One region of the Peribacillus sp. NPDC096447 genome, then DNA from elsewhere that is predicted to be linked to it. Evidence: riboswitches for the same ligand, from Rfam matches in the RefSeq annotation. Region 1 holds a riboswitch; each other region holds the start of a gene.

What was found. A riboswitch is a leader RNA that binds a small molecule or an ion and turns the genes downstream of it on or off. The one in region 1 is predicted to bind cobalamin.
Region 2: another riboswitch for cobalamin. It lies ahead of ACIQZD_RS12685 ((2Fe-2S) ferredoxin domain-containing protein); the one in region 1 lies ahead of ACIQZD_RS25825 (ABC transporter substrate-binding protein).
Region 3: another riboswitch for cobalamin. It lies ahead of ACIQZD_RS10220 (ribonucleoside-diphosphate reductase subunit alpha); the one in region 1 lies ahead of ACIQZD_RS25825 (ABC transporter substrate-binding protein).

The regions. Positions count from the first base shown of each region.
Region 1 covers NZ_JBIWEV010000018.1:3,130-10,477, forward strand. Annotated here, with positions in the region: gene ACIQZD_RS25795 (ornithine cyclodeaminase family protein) at 1-334, shown strand, start outside; gene ACIQZD_RS25800 (dicarboxylate/amino acid:cation symporter) at 849-2,099, shown strand; gene ACIQZD_RS25805 (helix-turn-helix transcriptional regulator) at 2,597-3,091, shown strand; gene ACIQZD_RS25810 (hypothetical protein) at 3,184-3,549, shown strand; gene ACIQZD_RS25815 (hypothetical protein) at 3,620-3,895, shown strand; gene ACIQZD_RS25820 (hypothetical protein) at 4,048-4,497, shown strand; cobalamin riboswitch at 5,338-5,546, shown strand; gene ACIQZD_RS25825 (ABC transporter substrate-binding protein) at 5,732-7,291, shown strand; gene nikB (nickel ABC transporter permease) at 7,291-7,348, shown strand, end outside.
Region 2 covers NZ_JBIWEV010000003.1:291,532-298,879, reverse strand. Annotated here, with positions in the region: gene ACIQZD_RS12720 (alanine/glycine:cation symporter family protein) at 1-1,418, shown strand, start outside; gene ACIQZD_RS12715 (YozQ family protein) at 1,598-1,816, shown strand; gene ACIQZD_RS12710 (energy-coupling factor ABC transporter ATP-binding protein) at 1,921-2,766, opposite strand; gene cbiQ (cobalt ECF transporter T component CbiQ) at 2,785-3,561, opposite strand; gene ACIQZD_RS12700 (energy-coupling factor ABC transporter substrate-binding protein) at 3,548-3,859, opposite strand; gene ACIQZD_RS12695 (energy-coupling factor ABC transporter permease) at 3,861-4,604, opposite strand; gene ACIQZD_RS12690 (hypothetical protein) at 4,639-4,797, opposite strand; cobalamin riboswitch at 4,781-4,976, opposite strand; cobalamin riboswitch at 5,178-5,367, shown strand; gene ACIQZD_RS12685 ((2Fe-2S) ferredoxin domain-containing protein) at 5,518-5,886, shown strand; gene cobJ (precorrin-3B C(17)-methyltransferase) at 5,901-7,348, shown strand, end outside.
Region 3 covers NZ_JBIWEV010000002.1:673,876-681,223, forward strand. Annotated here, with positions in the region: gene ACIQZD_RS10215 (manganese-dependent inorganic pyrophosphatase) at 1-659, opposite strand, end outside; cobalamin riboswitch at 953-1,133, shown strand; gene ACIQZD_RS10220 (ribonucleoside-diphosphate reductase subunit alpha) at 1,273-3,570, shown strand; gene ACIQZD_RS10225 (ribonucleotide-diphosphate reductase subunit beta) at 3,616-4,668, shown strand; gene ACIQZD_RS10230 (flavodoxin domain-containing protein) at 4,640-5,077, shown strand; gene ACIQZD_RS10235 (hypothetical protein) at 5,161-5,421, shown strand; gene ACIQZD_RS10240 (cold-shock protein) at 5,405-5,602, opposite strand; gene ACIQZD_RS10245 (hypothetical protein) at 5,800-6,291, opposite strand; gene ACIQZD_RS10250 (hypothetical protein) at 6,400-6,666, shown strand; gene modB (molybdate ABC transporter permease subunit) at 6,847-7,348, opposite strand, start outside.

The sequences.
Region 1 (7,348 bases):
TGATGCGGATTGGTTAAAACCGGGTGTACATATCAATACTGTTGGACCAAAATCGATGAATGGACATGAGTTGCCCATAGAAGTAGCTGGTAAAAGCTCCGTAATTAGTACAGATTCCCTTGAACAGTTACGTGCCTATTCAACACCTCACTTTTTAGCCAATACTCCTTATGAACAGAATATTGTACAGCTTTCGGACATCGTAACTGGAAAAACACCGGGCAGAACTTCAATCAATGATGTTACATTGTTTTGTTCCGTGGGACTTTCTGGCACTGAAGTGGTTGTTGCAAATGAGATTATGAAAATGGCAGAAAAGTTAGCGAGGATTTGAAATGTCACAAACCTATATGGTTTGAGGAATCTTCTTCGCTTTTCTTATAGAACTAACGGGTGCTTTAGCTGAAGATCGGAGCTGTCTTTAAGGCAGCTCTTTCTTTATGGAACTATCGGGGCAGGATAGGTTAATAAATCCAATTAAATATTATAAGGGCATGTTTTGATTAATCTTTTATCAAAACATGCTCTTTCTATTTGTTCATTTATCAAGATTACTTATATTAATTTGATTAAACAGTTTCAAAGCTACACCTATATAGGAAGTGCATTTATTATTATATCGTATAACTTTATAGTAATTCAGTATTTTACTAAATCATTAAAAAATGATACAGTATTTTCTATATTTATAATTTTTTTACATTGGAGGTTATCTATGAAATATGCAGAAACAATTTTTTAAAGCTATTTCTTCTTTCTCATTCAATAGTCAAAAAAGAAAGGAATTATCTATTAATTGATAAAATGTGTGATGATGCTATTAATCTTTCGTTCAGGGAGGACAACCTATGAAAAAGTTTTTTGCTTTTCAAGTGTTAATTGCATTGTTTATTGGAGCACTTATCGGACATTTTTTTCCTGAACTTGGCCAATCCTTAAGACCAATTGGCGACGCTTTTATTCATCTCATTAAAATGATTGTTGTGCCTATTGTTTTTACTACTATTGTCATTGGGTCATCAGGCGATGGAAACATGAAAAAAATGGGTTCATTAGGACTTAAAACTATTATTTGGTTTGAATTTATTACCACTCTGATTCTAGGTCTTGGTCTTTTACTTGTTAATATTTTAAAGCCTGGTGCTGGCCTTAATTTGTCCCATCTCGCCCAGAAAGATATCACACAATTAAATGAAAGCGTTACCAAGGTTGTCGATTTTAAAACGATGCTTGTTAACATCATTCCAAGCAACATTGTTGATGCGATGGCAAAAAGTGACTTATTAGCTGTTATATTCTTCGCTATTTTATTCGGTGCAGCTGCTGGAGCAATTGGCAAAAAGTCAGAGCCGGCAATGAAGTTTATGGAATCTGTTGCAAATATTATGTTTAAACTGACACAAATGGTCATGGTAACCGCACCGATTGGTGTACTCTCTCTCATGGCAGCCTCTGTAGGTCAGTATGGTATTGCCCTTTTAATCCCGATGGCAAAGTTGATTGCGGTTGTGTATCTTGGGCTTGCGATTGTTATTTTCGTTCTGTTTCCAATAATTGCTTGGTTCTTGAAGATTTCTTACTTTAAAGTGTTTCGAATGGTATGGGATTTGTTCCTTATCGCTTTTTCTACAACAAGTACGGAAACCATTCTGCCTCAGTTAATGGATCGAATGGAAGCATACGGTTGTTCGAAACGTGTTGTTTCATTCGTTATTCCTTCTGGGCTATCACTGAATTGTGATGGTTCGACATTGTACCTTTCTGTTTGCTCTATTTTCCTAGCACAGGCATATGGCATCCCAATGGATTTTGGCCAACAGTTGATTGTAATGGGGGTTCTTCTTGCAACCTCAAAAGGAATTGCTGCTGTTCCGTCCGGTTCGCTAGTTGTCCTTTTAGCTACCGCCTCAGCAGTAGGGCTTCCTGCAGAAGGCGTCGCAATTATAGCAGGCATTGACCGTGTGCTGGATATGGCACGTACAGCTTGTAATACTCCTGGACATGTTCTCGCTTGTATTGTGGTTTCGAAGTGGGAAAAAGAGTTCCGTCAGGAAGAATGGATTAAAACTCAAACCGAACAGTCAAGCATTCAGGCATAAGATTAAGATAAAAGGACCACACATGTTTTTGTTGTTCTCCGTCAAATGTTGAGGTGATGGTCTTCGGACCTCACCCTTTTCAATGTGAATCCTCTTCCTTTTAAACTTTTGGGCTAATAAAACCTTTTCTCAAAAGCACTCAAACCTGAAACCAAATGCATTCCCTTTAGGTACTTTGCTCGAATGTTCATTCTGTGGGTTTAAAATAAAATTCGACCGTAACAAAGTTTAACCGTTTGTAATAAGGTTGCACCATTTTGAAAAAAGTTTAACCGAAAGTATATATTGATGTTGGTTTTTTCTTAGGGAACTAAAGGGGCAGGTTAGTTCAACAAGCTTTAATTAAGAGTATTCCGATTTCAAACTTATTTAGAGCAAGGTTATTTCTTGCTTTTTTCTTTGTGTTTTAAAGTTGCTTTTTATTCAAAAAGGGTATTTTTGGTTGAAAAATTATACTTTTAGTGTAAAATTACACTAAAAAGGAGTATTTAGTATATATGGAAAAAGAAGAATTCATCAATTTAATATCAGAAAAAATGAAACTTGTCCGAACAGAACAAAGTTTTACTCAAGATAAGATGTCTGAAATTCTAGGGATTTCAAAAAAAACACTAGTTCAAATTGAAAAAAGAAGAACAGAAGCCAATTGGACCACCGTTGTTGCATTTTGTGCTTTGTTTAATCATAGCCAATTGTTGATATCATCAATTGGTGACAATCCAGTTGATTTTGTTCAGTTAATTGCTAGCAAAAATGGTGGTACGCCTAAAGAAAAAACAATGGGTGGTAAGATATGGTGGAAAGAGGTCGAGTATAGAGGGGATTTTCGTTTGCAACAAAATTTGATTAGTAACCATTACCGTATATTAGATCAATATGATTATCGTTGGCATAGTTCTTTTGATAAAGAAGAGAGTTTAAGTCGTTTAAATGAATTACAAGAGGTGGGGACTATCGAGATAGACAAAGGTATAGGGATATATGAAGAATAAGACCTCAACCTATAATAGTCTTCGGCTGTCCAAGTTTTCCATGTAACCTATATATTTGTTCTATTTATAAATATACAAAGAGAGGTGACAATATGAGAAAAATAGTAAGTGGTATTCTAATAGTCTGTTTATACTGTTTTCCTTTTGTTTATTTTTCAATGCACCAAGATTTTGCTAACCGTTCAATGCTTGGCTATTTAATTATGATTGTAGTAACTTCACTTCTTGCTTTCTTCGGCAAACTCGTTAGTAATTCAATCTTTCTTATTATTGGTAATATATTATCTGTAATAATTTCATTTTATTTTATCAGCGAGATGACAGGGAACGAACGATGGGGTGGCTATTTTAAGCCACTAACTCCATATCAATTATTAATCTTGGTTAGTTTTTTGAATTTGATTCCTCAGTTCTTCGCTATAAAGTTAGCTAGAAACAAAAATAAAGTTAAATATTAATCGGGCAGGATTGTTTAATAAGGGATTAATATTTTGATAATTCATTTTAGAAATGCGAGGGGATTTAAATATGAAAGATAAAAAGTATTCTTGGATAAGCTTTACTTCATTTGGATTAGGAGTATTCTTGATTTTACATCCCCTTTTAACCAATATATATCCAAAATTCTTTATGGTAATTCAATATATTGGCATCACATTAACAATTATTTTGAGTGTTATAGCTTTACTTAAAAAGAATGAGAAGAAACCTTTAGCAATAATAGGTTTAATTATGGCAATCATTATGATGATATTTGTTGGCATTCTCTTATATATATCCTTTAATAAATATAGCCCTTATTAACTTTGCCTTTGTTTTTACGCAATCGGGGGCGATTGCAGAAAAGTGTAATTTTGCTTTACTTGATTTCAGGAGCTGTTCAGCAGCTCCTTTTATTATGGAACTAAAGGGGCAGAATAGCTGTATAATCGATTCTAAAAAAAGGAAGGTTAAATATGCTTTTTCACATTATCGTTGGGTTTATTTTTCCTTGGATTTTAGGTGCTTATTTGGTTAGGAATCAGACAAAGCTATTTATAATTTTTTATCCAATTGGTGTAGCAATAAGTATTTTAATAAATGAAATGGGTTTTAACTACTTTTGGAGGATGGATATAGTATTTCAAGAATCATCTTTAACTGGAATTCCGTATGATTTAGGTCTTTATCCTATACTTGGTTGTTTATTTATTTGTGTTATTCACTATAAAAAAATGTCTATTCTTATTACATTTTTAGTTTTTACTTTAGTGACAACCTTTGGAGAGTACATACTAGTATGTCTAGAAAAAATAGTATACAGGAATGAATGGAATATCATTTGGACTGGTGTTAGTTATTTATTTGCTTATTCAATTTTTTATTTTTACTACAAATTAGTTCGTAAGTTTATTTTATTAAATTAATGGGTGCTTTTAACCTTAGTCGCTGTAAGTCATATCATCAGCGAACCGGATATTATTCATTTAGTTCTAATGTTGACCGAACACACGAAAATGACCCCATATCAACTTTTTAGGTTTGATACAGGGCATTTGCAATAGTTGCATTTTGACAATTTTGACATCTGAAATTAGTATGCCACGAAACTACAGTAATAATCAAAAACCTTTTACACACGAAAAATCCCCCGTGTACTGTGGGAAGTACCACTAGAGGAAATCTCACGAAGGCTATATGTGAATGACTGATTATATCTATATGTCCATTGTGAGAAATGGGTGACCATAGTAGTGATAAAAATCGCTGACGGTTTTATAACAACCGCAGACGGAACCATTATGGATCATATTTTTATCTGTGGAATTTGATACCCTTAACTTTAACTATTTTCTGTTACCGTAAATTTTTAAAACTTGTACCAACTACTTTAAAATAATATATATGATTAGCTGTTTTTTAGGACGACTTTTTTATTTATTTATTATTAAGATTGTGAAAGAGTGTACTTAAACTAACGGGTGCGTTAGCTTATGATCGGATCTGTCTCTTGTGAAACTAACGGGGCAGGTAGTTCCATAGGAATGCTATTATAAGACCTAACGGGCCTTTTTAAAAGAGGAAAACAGGCCTATAAGGTAAGGTATGATCTTCACTAAACTCAAATGTAGTTTCCTTCTTTTTCACAGAAAGTTAAAGGGAGATAGTGTCTGTTATATATATCCATTGACAATCATTATCATTGTAGATAGTATATTGATGTTATTCGATAGTAGTGTAAGTGCTTACAAAGATAATATTTACAATTTCATATGTAGAAAATAGGTGTCGAATGAAGCTTTAAAAAGTTTTATTTGCTTAATAGGGAAGTCGGTTTAATTCCGGCACGGACCCGCCACTGTGTTGGGAAGCAGTATGTTGCTGTTAGCTTTCAGAAAAAACCACTGGGATATACCTGGGAAGGACTGGAAGTAGTGCCCTGAGTCAGGAGACCTGCCTATTTAAACATCGCTGTTAGACCTACGGGATTTTTAGGGAGGTGGTTAGTATGCTGATAATCATATGTCTGTACGTATGTCATCTATTGCTGGATGGCCAAATGTTTAGGCACCCTATTTCTTTATCACTAAAAGCATTTCTGACCTCTATAAATAGTCAGAAATGCTTTTTTGTTTTTAGTAATTATATAGGGGGAAGAAAATGGTAGAAAATTGGAATGTCCAACGAAAATTAGGAATATGGATGGTTCTCGCAGTTTGTATTCTAGCGCTTATCGGATGTGCAGGAACAGAAGAAACATCAATAAACAAAGGTACAAAAGAAGAATCTTCAGATAAAAAGGCAACTTTAGCTTTCTCGTGGAGTCCAGCAAGCCTTGATCCACATGGTAGTGATAGCTGGGAGGTCATGCGTTCTGGAACAGCGGAAACATTAATTAAACTTAATGAGGAATTAGAGCCTACAGCTTGGCTAGCAAAATCATGGAAACAAGAAAATGACACAACGTGGGTGTTTCAATTACAAGATAATGTAACTTTCCATAATGGAAAAGTAATGGATGCTTCAAGCGTGAAAGAATCATTACTGCGCTCTATGCATAAAGATCAAAGAGCGAAGGGTCTATTGCAAATTAAGTCTATGGAAGCAGTATCAGATACTGAATTGAAAATTGAAACTATACAACCGAATGCGGCTTTAATAGCGTCTTTAGCTGACCCGTCGACAATCATTGTAGACGTAGCGACTATAGATGCCAAAGATAGCTATCCTGCTTTTACAGGAGCATTTAAAATTAAACAATTTAATCAAGATGAATCACTTATTGTTGAAAGATATGAAGATTATTGGGGAGAAAAAGCAATATTATCTGAAGTGACCATTAAATTTATCGCTGATGCCAATACGAGATTAATGGCCTTACAATCTGGAGATGTAGACGGAGCAACCGATATTTCTGTCGATAATATTGCTGTTTTAGAGAAGAATAAAAAATTTGAAGTGCTAACAGCTACTTCATTGAGAACACATATGCTGATGTACAATATGGAATCTCCACTATTTAAAGAGTTGGCATTGAGAAAAGTCGTAGATATGTCGATTCCACGTGAAGAGATTGTAAGTTCTGTCATGAAAGGGCAAGGGACTGTAGCGCATAGTCCATTTTCTCCTGTATTACAGTTTGGTAAAGTGGAAAATAAAGAAGAAACTGAATCTGTCAATCAATTAATGCAGCGAGAAGGTTGGAAGAAAAATGCTAAAGGTATGTGGGAAAAAGAAGGAAAGCCATTTGAAGCGACATTATTAACGTTTCCACAGCGTCCAGAATTAACAGTAATGGCAGAGGTAATCCAGAATAAATTATTAGCTGAGGGAATGAAAGTCAATATCCGTCAAGTAGAAAATATCGATGATACATTAGCGAATGAGGATTGGGATTTATCGATGTACAGTATGTTGACGGCACACACGGGTGATCCTCAATACTTCTTAGAAATATTTTACCGACCTAATAGTGAATCAAATGTAAGTAAATATTTGTCTCCTTCAGTCGATCGAATGATTAGTCAGCTAAGTCAAACAACTGATTTTGATGAGCGTAATCAATTAGCTATCGGAATACAAGAGGAAATTAATGAAGATATTCCGCATTCATATATCGTTTTTCCAAATACAGTATTTGCTGTTAAAGACGGTTTAAAAGGATTTGTAGCTCATCCAATTGAGTATTACTATAATCATTCGCAAATTGATGTGGAATAATGATTAGGTTTTTAATAGAACATCTGATTCAATTAGTTCTTGTCATTTTTTGTGTAG
Region 2 (7,348 bases), on a different contig from region 1:
TAGAAAAATTTATTAGTGAGACAAATGATGTGTTATGGTCTTCCATATTGATCATCATGTTGATTGGATTGGGACTTTATTTTTCCGTCCGCACGAAGTTTGTCCAATTCAGAATGGTAGGGGAAATGTTCCGGCTTTTGGGAGAAGGGGCCTCTGCGGATAAAAAAGGTGTAACATCCTTTCAGGCATTTTGCATAAGCACTGCATCACGGGTAGGAACGGGTAACCTTGCAGGTGTTGCCATCGCAATCACGATGGGCGGACCTGGAGCTGTTTTCTGGATGTGGTTAATAGCACTGATCGGGTCTGCTTCCGCATTCATTGAAAGTACACTTGCCCAAATCTATAAGGTCAAGGATGGGGATGCATTCCGCGGCGGTCCTGCGTATTATATGGAAAAAGCATTGAATGCCCGTTGGATGGGCATCACATTCGCTGTGTTGATTTCGCTTACATTTGGACTAGCGTTCAACTCGGTACAAGCCAATACGATTACGAGCGCATTCAACGAATCATTTGGGATTGAAAAGTGGGTTACTGCAATCATCTTGGCTATCGTCACGGCTGTCATCATTTTTGGCGGAATCAAAATGGTTGCAAAGGTCTCTGAAGTCATCGTCCCGATTATGGCAGGAGCCTATGTTATAGTGGCGTTGATTATAATCATCATAAACATTACCGAGTTACCGAGTGTCATTGCTTTGATTTTTGAAAGTGCATTCGATGGTATTAAAGAAGTGGCTGGCGGAGTTTTGGGAGCTGCCATGATGCAGGGAATCAAGCGCGGCCTATTTTCAAATGAAGCAGGTATGGGTAGTGCACCTAATGCTGGTGCGACGGCTGATGTCAGCCATCCTGTCAAACAAGGACTCATTCAGTCTCTAGGTGTTTTTGTCGATACGCTCATCATTTGCAGTTCTACTGCCTTCATCATACTGTTTTCAGGTCTTTATACATCGAAGGAAACGGATGGGATCGTCCTTACCCAAAATGCCCTAGGAACGGCATTGGGATCTTGGGCCGGTATTTTCCTTGCCATTATTGTATTGTTATTCGCCTTTAGTTCCATTGTGGGCAACTATTATTATGGAGAGTCGAACATTGGCTTCATCAATGAAAATAAGGTTTGGTTAAACATCTATCGGGTTGCAGTCGTAGGGATGGTGATATTCGGTTCGCTTGCCTCACTGGATTTTGTTTGGGGACTGGCTGACTTGCTGATGGCCCTTATGGCCATTATCAACCTGATCGCCATAGCTTTACTTGGAAAGATTGCTTTTGCTGCACTGGCGGATTATCAAAGGCAAAAGAAAAGTGGGAAAAATCCTGTCTTCCATGTGAACAATATTAAAGGTTTGAAGAATGTGGAATGTTGGGGTGACCCATCCGATAATATGGATGTGAAGAAGGAGGGCTAAGCTCTCATTAAGCTTACATGTTAAGTCCTTGAAAGGGGATTTTACTTGTAAGCTTTTTTTTGCCTTTTTCCTCCTTTTTTAACATTATTGAATATTGCTTCGTTTTTTACACAAAATACCTTTGTCTTTAGTGATTTTATCAAAATGTTTGGACAATTTAAAAACTAGGAGTGAAAAAAATGGATAGCAAGCAGTCAAAAAATGAATCTTCAGAAGTTGCCGGAAGAATATATGATGTCAGCGATTATAAACGGGAAGATCCATTATCCTCTGGACTGGCCAGAACTCACGAACAAGTCTCCGATACTTATGCGGAAGGCGAAATAAAGGCAGTCATTGATGATGTAAACGGAAGAGATATTGAAATTGCAAAAGAAAGATCTAAAGAAGAAAGGTAATAAAAATTGTTTTTTTTAGGAACAAGAATTATCGCCTGCTATTTTATAGATATATCGGTTAGTTCCCCTAGCTTCTGATTAAACAAGAGCTAGGGGAAACATAATTAATAAATTCTTTCTGTCTCCAACTTTTGAAGCAATTCTTCCTTCGTTCTTGGGAAAAAGTCCCTTTCTGCAGGGTTCCTTGATTGAAGAAGGGCTTGAAACATTTCAAAAACCCACGGTTTCTCCAGATGTGCCTGCAGCAAAACGTCTTCATCATGGAAAACGGAAATAGGGTCCCCTTGGTATATGACCTTACCATCGTTCATGACAACGACTTCATCAGCCCATTGATAAGCCAAATTAACATCATGAGTTGATAGGATAATCGTTTTCTCAGGGGCGTGGATACTGTCCAGCAGAGCCATGATCTGTCTTGAGAAATAAGGATCCAATCCAGCGGTAGGCTCGTCCAAGAGCCAGACATCGGGTTCCATGGCGAGTATTCCCGCAATGGCGACACGTTTTTTTTGCCCAAGGCTCAAAAAATGGGTAGGTCTGTCTTTCAGTTCCGTTACTTCCGTTTGGGCCATTGCCCAATTTACTTTCTCCTGGACCTTAATTCTATCCCATCCTAAATTCATCGGTCCAAACGATATATCCTGTTGTACATTAGCGGAAAAGAGCTGCGAGTCGGGATCTTGAAAAACGATCCCGACTTGCTTTCGTAATGATAATAATGATTTACGGTCATATTTCATTTTCTTGCCCTTAAATCTGATTGTTCCTGCTGTAGGTTGTAAAAGACCATTTAAATGGAGGAAAAAAGTCGATTTACCGGCACCATTATTGCCTAATAATGCAATTTTTTTACCATGTTTAATCGTTAGCGACAGATCGTTTAAAGCGAACGTTCCATCTGCGAATTGATGGGTGAGGCCATCTATATGAAAAATATGCTCGTCCATTGTTGGGTTGCCTCCAATTTACAAATATCCATTAATAAAGATTAAGCTTCCTAATATTGCAATCGCGATCAGCCAATTGCGTGAGGAATAGGTGTAAGTATCCTCGATATAGGAAAGATTCTCCTGATAGCCTCTTGCGTTCATGGCCATCGTCAATTGTCCAGAGCGCTGCAATACTCCTAAAAATAAAGACGAGATTAGTAATCCGAGAGATCGTATGCCTTTCCTTAATGAAACATACCCCAGCCGTGAAGCTTGTGCTTGGTGAATGGCCAAAGCTGTATCTAAAAAAATAAAGATGAAGCGATAGGTCAATTCTATTAAATCGATCAATAAGGAAGGCACTTTAAATTTTCGCAGCACAGATAGGATGACGGTAATGGGTGTAGTTAAGGTAAGGAAATATAAACAGCTGATGCTGCCTAATACGACAGTGATCAAATTGGCCACTGTACCGACGCTGTCATCGCTGATGAATATTTGCCAGTTCCCGACCTTCCAGGACCACCATATATTCGATATCGATGTAAATTTACTTGTGAAAGAAAAAAGGATGGTAATTGTTCCCGATAGTATAAAAAATCCTGGCAATAGAAGTAATTTCAGATAATAGGAAAGCGGGATTTTTGCCGCAAAAATGATTAAAGCGCTCATCACCGTAAAAGTGATGAGCGAAACGGCCATATCCCTTACCGTTAACGAAAACAGCAAAAGGGAAAGTGCAAAAACCATCTTTTCCAACGGATGTACATCCTTTAGCCCATTGAAATAGGCATATTTATCAATGAGTAACATGCTTCGATTTTTCTTCCAATTCTTGTTTGGTTTGCTTATTCCTTTGTCTCATCACGCCAATGAAATATCCAATGAAACCGGCTCCGATTGCAGCTTGAAGCGCAAATAATAAGCTTTCGGTTTCTGCACCTGGCGGCTCCCAAATACTGTTGAACCATGGCTTGTATTCCGGATGGATCTTAGTGATGGCTTCCTCAGCTTCGCCATCGGCACCGCCAAATTCCGTTCCTTGTTGGGTGATTAACGGTATGGTTGCAAGAATGACAACCAGGAAAAGCAGCAGTAGACTTTTTTTCATATTAACGGGCCTCCTTAGATAAAACTCGCAGCAATTTCAATTCACCTAGATTGTATTTTTTCAAGAAATTCATCACGACGACTGTCAAAAACCCCTCACTGATTGCCAAGGGAATTTGGGTCAGGGCAAAAATCCCTGCAAATTTACTGAAAGAGGCCATGAATCCTCCTACCTCGGATGGAAACGCAAGAGCAAGTTGAACGGAAGTGACCACATAGGTTCCTAAATCTCCAAAAGCAGCTGCCAAGAAAACGGCAAGTGAAAAAGACCACCCCAATTTAGTTGCGCCCTTGAAGACAAAGTAAGCAATGAACGGTCCGCAAACGGCCATGGAAAATGCATTGGCCCCTAATGTCGTCAATCCTCCGTGAGCCAGTAAAACAGCTTGAAATAACAGAACGATGGAGCCAACGACACTCATGGCCAATGGTCCGAATAATATGGAACCCAAACCAACTCCGGTAGGGTGTGAAGAACTTCCCGTAACGGAAGGAATCTTTAGGGCAGATAAAATAAATACAAATGCGCCCGATAGGCCAAGTATCATTTTTGTTTCTGGGTTTTCCCTTACTTTGGACCTAATGGACCGGTAACCCAAGATTAAAAATGGAAACGTCACGGCCCACCAGAATATAGCCCATTCAATGGGTAAAAAGCCCTCCATGATATGCATGGCCATTGCCCGGTTCGGGACAAAAAGCAGTAAGATGACAAAATAAATAATTTTCCAATTGGTTCTTTTCATTCTTTCTCCTTTCAACACTTTTAAATTTTTCTGATCAATCTTGAGAAGAAAAGCGGCGCCCAACATAAAAAGCACTTCTCTCAAAGGAAAGAAGTGCGTAATGAACAGGAATTTTGCAGCATGAACCAACCATGGGCCATTCTGCCTGATCCGCACGCCCATCCTCGTAGGCTGAAACAGTTTCACGCTTCATGGCAGGTCTCCTGGCTTTGGTTCATCATCCGATTACATCCTTCCCATCTCATTTGACAGTGGATTAAAGTTAAAGTAATAGGACTTCCCTTTACAGTGGCGGGACCGCTCCGGATTTTCACCGGCTTCCCTTTTAAGCTGAATTCCGAGAAATTCAACACCATGAAACTTATGTAATTATTTTGAAAATTCTCGTATAGTGTACCATAAAGAAATAATTCCAGCTACACTATCTTTTTTTTTAGGGACGAAGTTTGTTGCAAGGAAAGGATTTTAACTGGTTTTACACTTTTAAACTTTTCTAAACAGTCGGAATAAACTATTGAATTTTGATAAAGTTGTTATATGATAGATTAAGTTAGTTAGAATGTATAATAAAACCAAATATTTCATTTTAAAAGTGCCCTTGTGTTAATAAGCAAGGGATAATAGGGAAATCGGTGATAATCCGATGCAGCCCCCGCTACTGTAAACGCTGATGAAATTGTCGATAGCCACTGGCATGATGCCGGGAAGGGACAAAGTAAAATGAAGCGTAAGCCAGGAAACCTGCTTTTAAAATTGCATGATACTTTTCGGAGGGAAAGGTAGAAGGACTATGACGATTTTGGGAGATTTGGCATGTTTGCCTTTGGCTCCTCATCATATAGTTTTTTTAAAACCTTGACTCTAATGTTAAGGTTTTTTATTTTGCCTTTTCCCTGAACTCAGGAGGAAGAAGATGACTACTTGGAACTTGACGGGTACAAATACGCATCTGTTGATTTGTAATGGGAGCAGCTGCATGAAAAAGGGCGGGGAAGAAGTAACCCAAGCGATTCGCGATGAAATTACTTCAAAAGGACTGGATCTGAAAATCCATACAACCAGGACACGCTGTAACGGAAGATGTAAGGATGCCTGCGTTGTGATTGCCTATCCCCAAGGAAACTGGTATCGAGTGGAAACGCCTGATTTCGGTCGGCAGATCGTCAGTAATATCGCTGATGGTGAGTTTGTTCCACAGATGGTCTATCAATTCTATGATGGGGAAATGACCCCTAATCCAGATTTTCCTGCTCATACGGGTATTTCAAAGAACAAAGCGTAAAAGGAGATGTCTTAATGAGTACAAACGGTAAATTATTCGTCGTGGGCTTTGGGCCCGGGAATTTTGAACACATTACCAAACGTGCCGTCGAAGCCCTTCAAGAAAGTGACTACATCATTGGTTATAAAACTTATGTTGAACTCATTCAGGGATTGCTTACAGATCAAACGATCATTAGTACGGGGATGACTGAAGAGGTATCACGTGCACAGGAAGCAGTGAAACAAGCGGAGCTGGGAAAGAAAGTGGCGGTGATTTCCAGTGGGGATGCCGGAGTTTACGGGATGGCAGGGTTGGTTTATGAAGTATTGATTGAGAAAGGCTGGAAAGAAGAAACTGGAGTGGGCATTGAAGTCATTCCTGGCATTTCTGCAATCAACTCATGTGCGTCTTTACTTGGGGCACCAGTCATGCACGATTCGTGTACGATCAGCCTCAGTGATCATTTAACTCCTTGGGAACTGATCGCTAAAAGGGTTGAAGCAGCTGCAATGGCAGACTTTGTCATTGCACTTTATAATCCGCGCAGCGGCAGGCGGACCCGGCAAATTGTTGAAACACAGAAAATTCTCCTTCGCTACCGCTCGCCGGATACACCTGTCGGGTTGGTGAAAAGTGCTTATCGCGATAGGCAGGATATTGTCATAACCAATTTGCAGGATATGTTGAATCACGATATTGGAATGTTGACCACCGTCATTATCGGTAATTCATCCACCTTTTTATATGATGACAAAATCATCACACCAAGAGGCTATCAGAGAAAATATACTTTGAATTCGGAAAAGCAAACATTGAAGCCGCATCAGCGACTGCAAAAAGAAGCGGAACCGTGGGCATTAGATCAAGAAGCCTTAACAGAGTCCGCTGGAGGAGTTGGATTACTTACAAAAGCACCAGAAAAGAAGCCGGCTTCCTTTGAAATGGCAATGGAGGCCCTGTCAAGAGTCAAGGGTCAAACCGTTAAGCAATCCATTCAGCCGATTGTTCAGCAAAAAATGGAGTCGGTATTCGAACTTGCCGTTAGTCCAGGTGTGGCGAATAAACAATTCACTCCCAAACAAATGATGACACTTGCGGAAGTTGTCGGGGAAAAGGGAACGATGGAATACACGCCAAATCATAAAATCGTCTTAAAGATTCCGACAACGGATCCGGAAGTCATTACGGGGAAATTACAATCAGCAAACTTTCTTTTGTCGCCGATTGGAGATGTACTGACATTAAAAGCCTGTGATTTCTGTGATGGTGAAAAAGCGGAATCCATTCCTTATGCGGATGAAATACACCGGGTGCTTGGCGGAATGAAAATGCCCAAGGAACTGAACATCGGTTTTAATGGGTGTGGGATGGCTTGTTATAGTGCTGTGATGGATGATATCGGGATTGTCTTCCGAAAAGGGAAGTTCGACTTATTTCTTGGAGCAAAACCGGTTGGAAGAACAGCCCATCCGGGTCAGCC
Region 3 (7,348 bases), on a different contig from region 1:
TTGACCTGTGCTATCTCCACTTTAGCCATTCCCATGGAGAATTCCTTTGCATCAAGAGTGATAAGCTGGGCAATCGTTTTGTCGCTCAAGTCAGCTCCCGCCTTCAACATTTCCAAACCATATGTTTCAGCGTCGACTCCCGCAATGGCAGCCAATTCCATAGCTGCTGCAACGTCTTGCTCCGTGCATGTAGGTGATTTGAACAATAAAGAATCGGAAATGATGGCAGACAGCATAAGACCTGCGATTGCTTTAGGAACTTCAATGCCGTTTTCTTTATAAATTTTATTTAAAATGGTTGCCGTACAGCCAACTGGTTCCGCACGGTAATATAAAGGATCGCTCGTTTCGAAGTTAGCGATACGGTGATGGTCGATAACTTCCAACACACGGACTTGGTCAATATCTTCAGCACTTTGCTGGCGTTCGTTATGATCGACCAGGATTACTCCATCAGCTTCCCCTGCAACTTTTTCCACAAGACGGGGAGCTTCGAATTTGAATTGGTCCAATGCATATTGAGTTTCACCATTCACTTCACCCAGACGAACTGGTTCAGCGTTGATACCTAACTGCTTTTTCAGATCTGCATAAGCGATTGCTGAACAGATTGTGTCTGTATCCGGGTTTTTATGTCCAAAAACTAATACTTTTTCCAAGATTTTATCCCCTTTTTCATAAATATTTTTCCGCGAATCCCCTCACCGCAATAAGGGAGAGCCACCTTTACTAGACACTTTATTTTAACACAAAATCCCGTAAAATCAGCGCTTGAATTATCCATTCCTCAATAAAATCTTTCATTCCTTCACCCTCTGCCATCACTTTGTCAATAGATAAGGGTTGGTTTTTTTCAAATATATTAGTTGAATTATCATCGTATATGGCTTACGATAATATAAGCAGAAATACTAGATATTGATTACACAAACAATACCAATAACTATATATAGAATTTTTTATAATCCAAGGTGCCAGTGATGGCTGAAAAGGGAATCCGGTGTAAACCCGGAACTGTCCCCGCAACTGTAAATGTGACGAAATGAGAAACCCACTGTATAGCTCTCTATACGGGAAGGACTCAAAGTAGGATGATCATGAGTCAGGAGACCTGCCTTGAATTTTTCACGTTTCTTATTCTTCGGGGATTGAGATGATGAAACGATAGTATAACGGCTATTTTTTCATGGCTCTTTTATTCTATCGTTTGATCCGCTCAATTCTTTGGGCGGTTTTTTTTATTTTAGCGGAAGTTAACAAGGAGGATTATTAATGACTCAAACATATAACTCTACCATAAGTGAAAATGACACAGAAACGAAATCCATCCAGCTTGAGATGTTATCGAAGGAATTCGAAGGCCGTCTCGATATGGAAAAGTTCAAAAAGCGTTTTACAAAATGGCTTGATCGCAAAAGTGACTCAACCGAAGAACAGGCATCAAAAAAACTGATTCAGCTCGCTCTTGAAGGTGTGGATATCGATGCTCCGGATTGGACATTCGTTGCTGCAGCAGAACTGTTGAATACAATGTATAGGGATGCACAAGCCAATCGAGGTTATGCAGGCAAGAGTTATGGCCCATTCTATGAGCTGATCACAGAACTCTCCCAGCTTTCGGAAGGTCAGCGTTATCCAATTTATAAACCAGAACTGCTATCTTCATATACAAAAGCGGAAATTGAGGAATTGGGTTCGGTGATCGACCCGGAAAAAGATAAATTATTCTCTTACATAGGCATCTACTTATTGAACGACCGCTATCTGGCCCGCCCAAAAAAGGACAAGGTCTACGAACTGCCGCAAGAACGTTTCATGATCATCGCGATGGAAATCATGCGAATGGAAAAAACGGAGCACCGCCTGCAACTTATAAAAGAAGCATACTGGGCCATGTCCAACCTTTATATGACCGTTGCGACTCCTACACTCTCCAATGCAGGTAAAACACATGGACAGTTAAGCTCTTGCTTTATCGACGCAATTGAAGATTCCATTGATGGCATCTATCTATCAAACTACGATGCAGCAAAAGTATCTAAATTCGGCGGCGGTGTCGGCCTTTACGTTGGTAAGGTTCGCTCGCTTGGTTCTGATATCCGGGGTTTCTCTGGAAACAGTTCCGGCACAACGCCCTGGATTCGACTATTCAACCAGACAGCTGTAAGTGTCGATCAATTGGGGCAACGTAAAGGTGCCATAGCGATTTACTTGGATGCCTGGCATAAAGATATCATGAGCTTCCTTGATTTGAAGACACAAAACGGGGATGACAGATTAAAAGCCCATGATATTTTTACAGGCGTATGCATACCGGATTTATTCATGGAAGCTGTACGCGACAGAAAAGAATGGTATCTTTTCGATCCGCATACCGTTAAGCAAACCCTTGGATTTTCACTTGAAGATCTTTATGACGAGAAGAAAGGCGAAGGAAGCTTCAGGAATCATTATGCACTTGCTGTCGAGGCCGCAGAAAATGGCACGCTTCCAAACTATAGCTTTGAAAAAATCAATGCGATGGACATCATGAAAAGCATCATGATTTCTCAATTAGAAGAAGGCGTACCGTATATGTTCTACCGCGATGAAGTGAATCGGAAGAATCCCAATAAACATAAAGGTATGATCTATTGTTCTAACCTTTGCACGGAGATTGCCCAAAACCTAAGCCCTTCGACGATCACGGATGAATATGAAACAGAAGATGGAGATGTTGTTGTGGTTCGTAAAAGCGGCGATTTCGTTGTCTGCAACCTTTCATCCATTAACTTGCCACGAGCGGTGGGCAGCGATGTTTTGGAAAGATTGATTCCCATTCAGATCCGTATGCTGGACAATGTCATTGATGTGAATAATCTTCCTGTCAAACAAGCATCCATCTCGAACAAACGTTACCGGGCAATTGGTTTAGGAACGTTTGGATGGCATCATTTACTTGCCACACAGAATATTTATTGGGAATCCGATGAGGCTGTTCAATATGCCGATGCTTTATACGAAAAGATCGCTTACTTAACAATCAAGGCATCCAACGAATTGGCCAAGGAAAAAGGATCATACCCATATTTTGAAGGATCTGATTGGCATACAGGGGACTATTTCGAACTGCGTGACTATACAGATCAAAAGTGGATGGATTTAAAAACAGACGTGCAGGAGCATGGGACCCGTAATGGATATTTAATGGCGATTGCCCCCAATTCATCGACAGCCAAGATCGGTAATTCCACGGATGGAATCGACCCATTATATGAAATTGAATTTTACGAAGAAAAGAAAAACTTCAAATTCAAGGTGACCGCACCAGGCTTGACGCCAAATACGTATGAATATTATAAAAAGACGCGATTCAATTTGGACCAACTGGAAAGCATCAGGCAAAATGCAGCCCGACAACGCCATATTGACCAAGCAATCAGCTTTAATCTGTATGTACACAATACAATCAAAGCGAAGGTCCTGTTGGATATCCATTTAACGGCATGGGAAAGCGGATTGAAATCAACGTATTATGTTCGTTCGACTTCTTCCGAATATGACAATGCCTGCGAAAGCTGTTCAAGTTAACGACAATCTTGACCCAGTAATCTATTCTTAAAGGAGTTTTAACGAATGACCAATCATATCAAAAAAATTCGGATGCTCGAACCGACGCATCCAACCAAGGCAACCGGTGTTTTCAAAGGAGAAGCTTCAGGCTTCCTCCTTTGGAACGATATTCAGTATGAAAAATTCTATGATACCTATACACAGCTCATCAATAACTTTTGGAAGCCTTCGAGCGTGAACATGATTCAGGATAAAAAGCAGTGGGGCGAATTGGATGAAGATATCCAGGACGCTTTTCTCGATATCCTTACGATGATTGCTGGAATGGACAGTCTCCAAACGCCCACTTTAGTAGAAATCCTTCGGTACATCAAAGATCCGGCGGCAAAAGCTATCCTGGCCAACATGGCCCAGCAGGAATCGATCCATAATGAATCTTATTCCTATATCCTTGCTTCGTTGATTCCGGTAGGCAAGCAAAAACAGCTTTTCGACCGCATCAAAGAACATCCTGAAGTGATTAAGCGTAACCAACCGATCGTTGATGCTTATCAAACGTTCGTGGACGATCCCAGCCCACAGCATTTATTTGAGGCACTGATCCATTCAACAAACCTTGAAGGGATTTACTTCTATCTGGCTTTCGCCTTTTATTATAATTTAGGACGCCAAAATCTAATGACCGGTTCCGCTACGATGATATCCTATATTCATCGCGATGAAATGGTCCATTTCGATTTCATTGGAATGCTCATTCAAATACTGATGTATGAATATCCTGAGTTAAATAATAAAGAAAACACGAAGTTCATCTATACAACGATTGAAAAAGCAGTCGAACTCGAAAAGGAATGGTCTGAATATATGCTCGAAGATATCCAAACCAAAGCCGATCTTGATTTGGAAGAATTCAATGAGTACATCGAATATATCGCCAACAAACGGTTACGTATGCTAGGCCTTGAAAATTTGTATAAAGAATATGGCGAGAACCCGATGCCATGGATCAAAACGTTCGATGATGAATCCATCGGACTTACCAAAACCGATTTCTTCGAACAGAAGTCAAGGACATACAGTCAAGTAAATGCCAGCAATGGGTTCGATGAGCTATAAAGTTGCCATTGTCTATCATTCTGCCGGCGGCAATACAAAAGCGCTTGCTGAAGCCCTCGCTTCCCTTTTACCTGAAGCTTTCCTATATCGAATGAATGAATTCGATTTACGTACATTGCCGGATTACGATGCATTGATCGTCGGCACCTATACATGGGGCAATGGGGAGCTTCCCGCTAAATCAGCAGCCCTTTATAAAGATCTGGAACAGTTGCCTATTGCTCATCTGAAAACGGGAGTCTTCGGCACTGGTGAAACCAACTATAATCATTTTTGCGGGGCGGTCGATCATTTCCGGGACATGTTATTTGCCAAGAGCCAGTTATTGGTGACATTGAAGATAGAACAGATGTATCAAGAATCAGACTTGCCCAGACTTCAAAAGTTCGCCTCGCGATTCCAGAACTGACTGAAAGGTGATATGCATGTACGCATATCACCTTTCAGAGTTTTTTAAAAAACTTGGCTCCCTCTATCATAGCAGCGGTAAGCATGAAGTATAATGGAATAAAAAGGGAGATAATATGCAATGACCGGAAATGTAACCCAGTTCCTGCCTATCCTTTTTATGCTAGTGCTTGTCGTATTCATTATATTATCGTGTTTTTCCTGTCAGGGCATTTTAATCGTTCTAAACGGATCGAAGAAAAATTGGACAAAGCATTAAAGGAAATCGCCAAAAAAAAGAAAAATAAAAAGACTCCAAAATCGGAGTCTTTTTTTTATATGCGTTCAATTATTTTTGAACGTTAGCTGCTTGTGGTCCACGAGCGCCTTGCTCGATTTCGAAAGAAACTTCTTGGCCTTCTTCAAGCGTTTTGAAGCCTTCTCCTTGGATAGCTGAGAAATGTACGAATACATCGTCTTGGCCTTCAACTTCGATGAAACCGAAACCTTTTTCTGCGTTAAACCATTTTACTTTACCTTGTACCATGATAGTTCCTCCTGTGTTTGGAAAAATCCATTTTATTACTATTTTTGGTTCTGGATAATGTTTCAAGAGGAATCCTATTACAGTAAATCCTTCTATCAAACTTTTCCGAACAAAAATAATTACTCATATTATATCATGGGAAATCCTAAAAAAACAAGATTATCGCAGTAAATCAACCGACAAATTATCCTAAAATTCTACATATTCCTCTTCTTGCTTTGTCGGAAGCCTTCGTCCAATAAGTAGCGCTCCGCCTCTACCGGACTCTCGAAACATTCCTCAAGATTCGACCCTGAATAAACATTCCAAAGCAGGTCTTCCCTTTCAAGTGTAAGCTCTTGCTTTTCAGGGCCAATCCATGCCCCTTCCAACCTAGCGAACTCGTTTTCCTCTTCTTCGAATTCAACCGGAGGTTTTGATAGGTAATCCACGCTTTTTTGGATCAATTCTTTCAAATCCGCTTCATTATAGTCACGTATATTGATAAACCCTTTACGGTCAGTGTCTTTTTTTCTCATATGCCCAGCGTAAACGAATCCATTTCCATTGGGGTGCAAGTGCTGAACGACGATTTTTTTCTCCTGGACGCTTTCTGGATAATGGAAGTTCACACGTCCCAATGAAACGTCTTTTCGCTGTAATTCCGGAAAAGTTTCAATGATGCTCAATTTTTCTTCAAATGTTAACAAATTTCTTCCTCATTTCATTAGTTCATATTGTTTGTCGATTATAACATAGACTGATTAGAAACAATAATCTCCTCTTCCATTATAATGTAATGAAAGGGAGTGATTTGATTGATCATGACAATTCGGGACCTGGACTCCGATTATGGCCGGCAGCTTTTTAAACTTCAGAAAGATGCCTATAAGGTGGAAGCGGATATGATTGGCTTTGCCGATATCCCTCCATTATTGGAAACATATGAACAATTCATTCATTGTAATGAAACGTTCTTAAGCTTTTTAAAGGGTGATGCCTTAGCGGGTGCAATATCTTATACAAAAGAAAATGGCCAAATACTGATTTGCCGGATGTTCGTCCATCCTGATTATTTCCGGTAGGGTATCGCGGATGCACTGCTGCATGCTCTTCAATTACACGGCAACTGGGAAAAGATATCCGTTTCGACCGGTAAAATGAGCCTGCCTGCACGGAACCTTTACGAAAAAAACGGATTCACCCATAAAGAGGACATAGAAGCCGCACCTCTCTTTTTCATAAGCATATTCGAGAAACAGCATTCATTTTATGTATGTCACGATAAAAAGCATAATGAATGAAATGACAATGATTACGGCAACCCATAGCCAGGCTAATGTCATATTCCCGGAGTCCATGGCGATATAAATCGCGGTCGGTATGGTTTGTGTCTGTCCGGGAATGTTTCCGGCAAACATGAGTGTGGCCCCGAATTCCCCCAATGCTCGAGCAGAACTCAAGATGGCACCTGTGACGATGGATTTGACCGCCAATGGAAGGGATACATTCAGGAATAATCTCCACTCGCCGGCCCCGTCAACCCTTGCTGCATTTTCGATTTCTTCATCTATACCTTCAAAGCCCGTTTTAGCGGATTGGTACATAAGCGGAAACGCTACCACGGTAGATGCAATGACCGCCGCCCACCACGTGAACATCAGGGGCTGATTAAAAACCCTTTCAATGAATTGTCCCGGCATTCCACTCTTGCCAAAAATCACAATCAATAAAAACCCCACGACGGAAGGCGGCAAAACAAGCGGC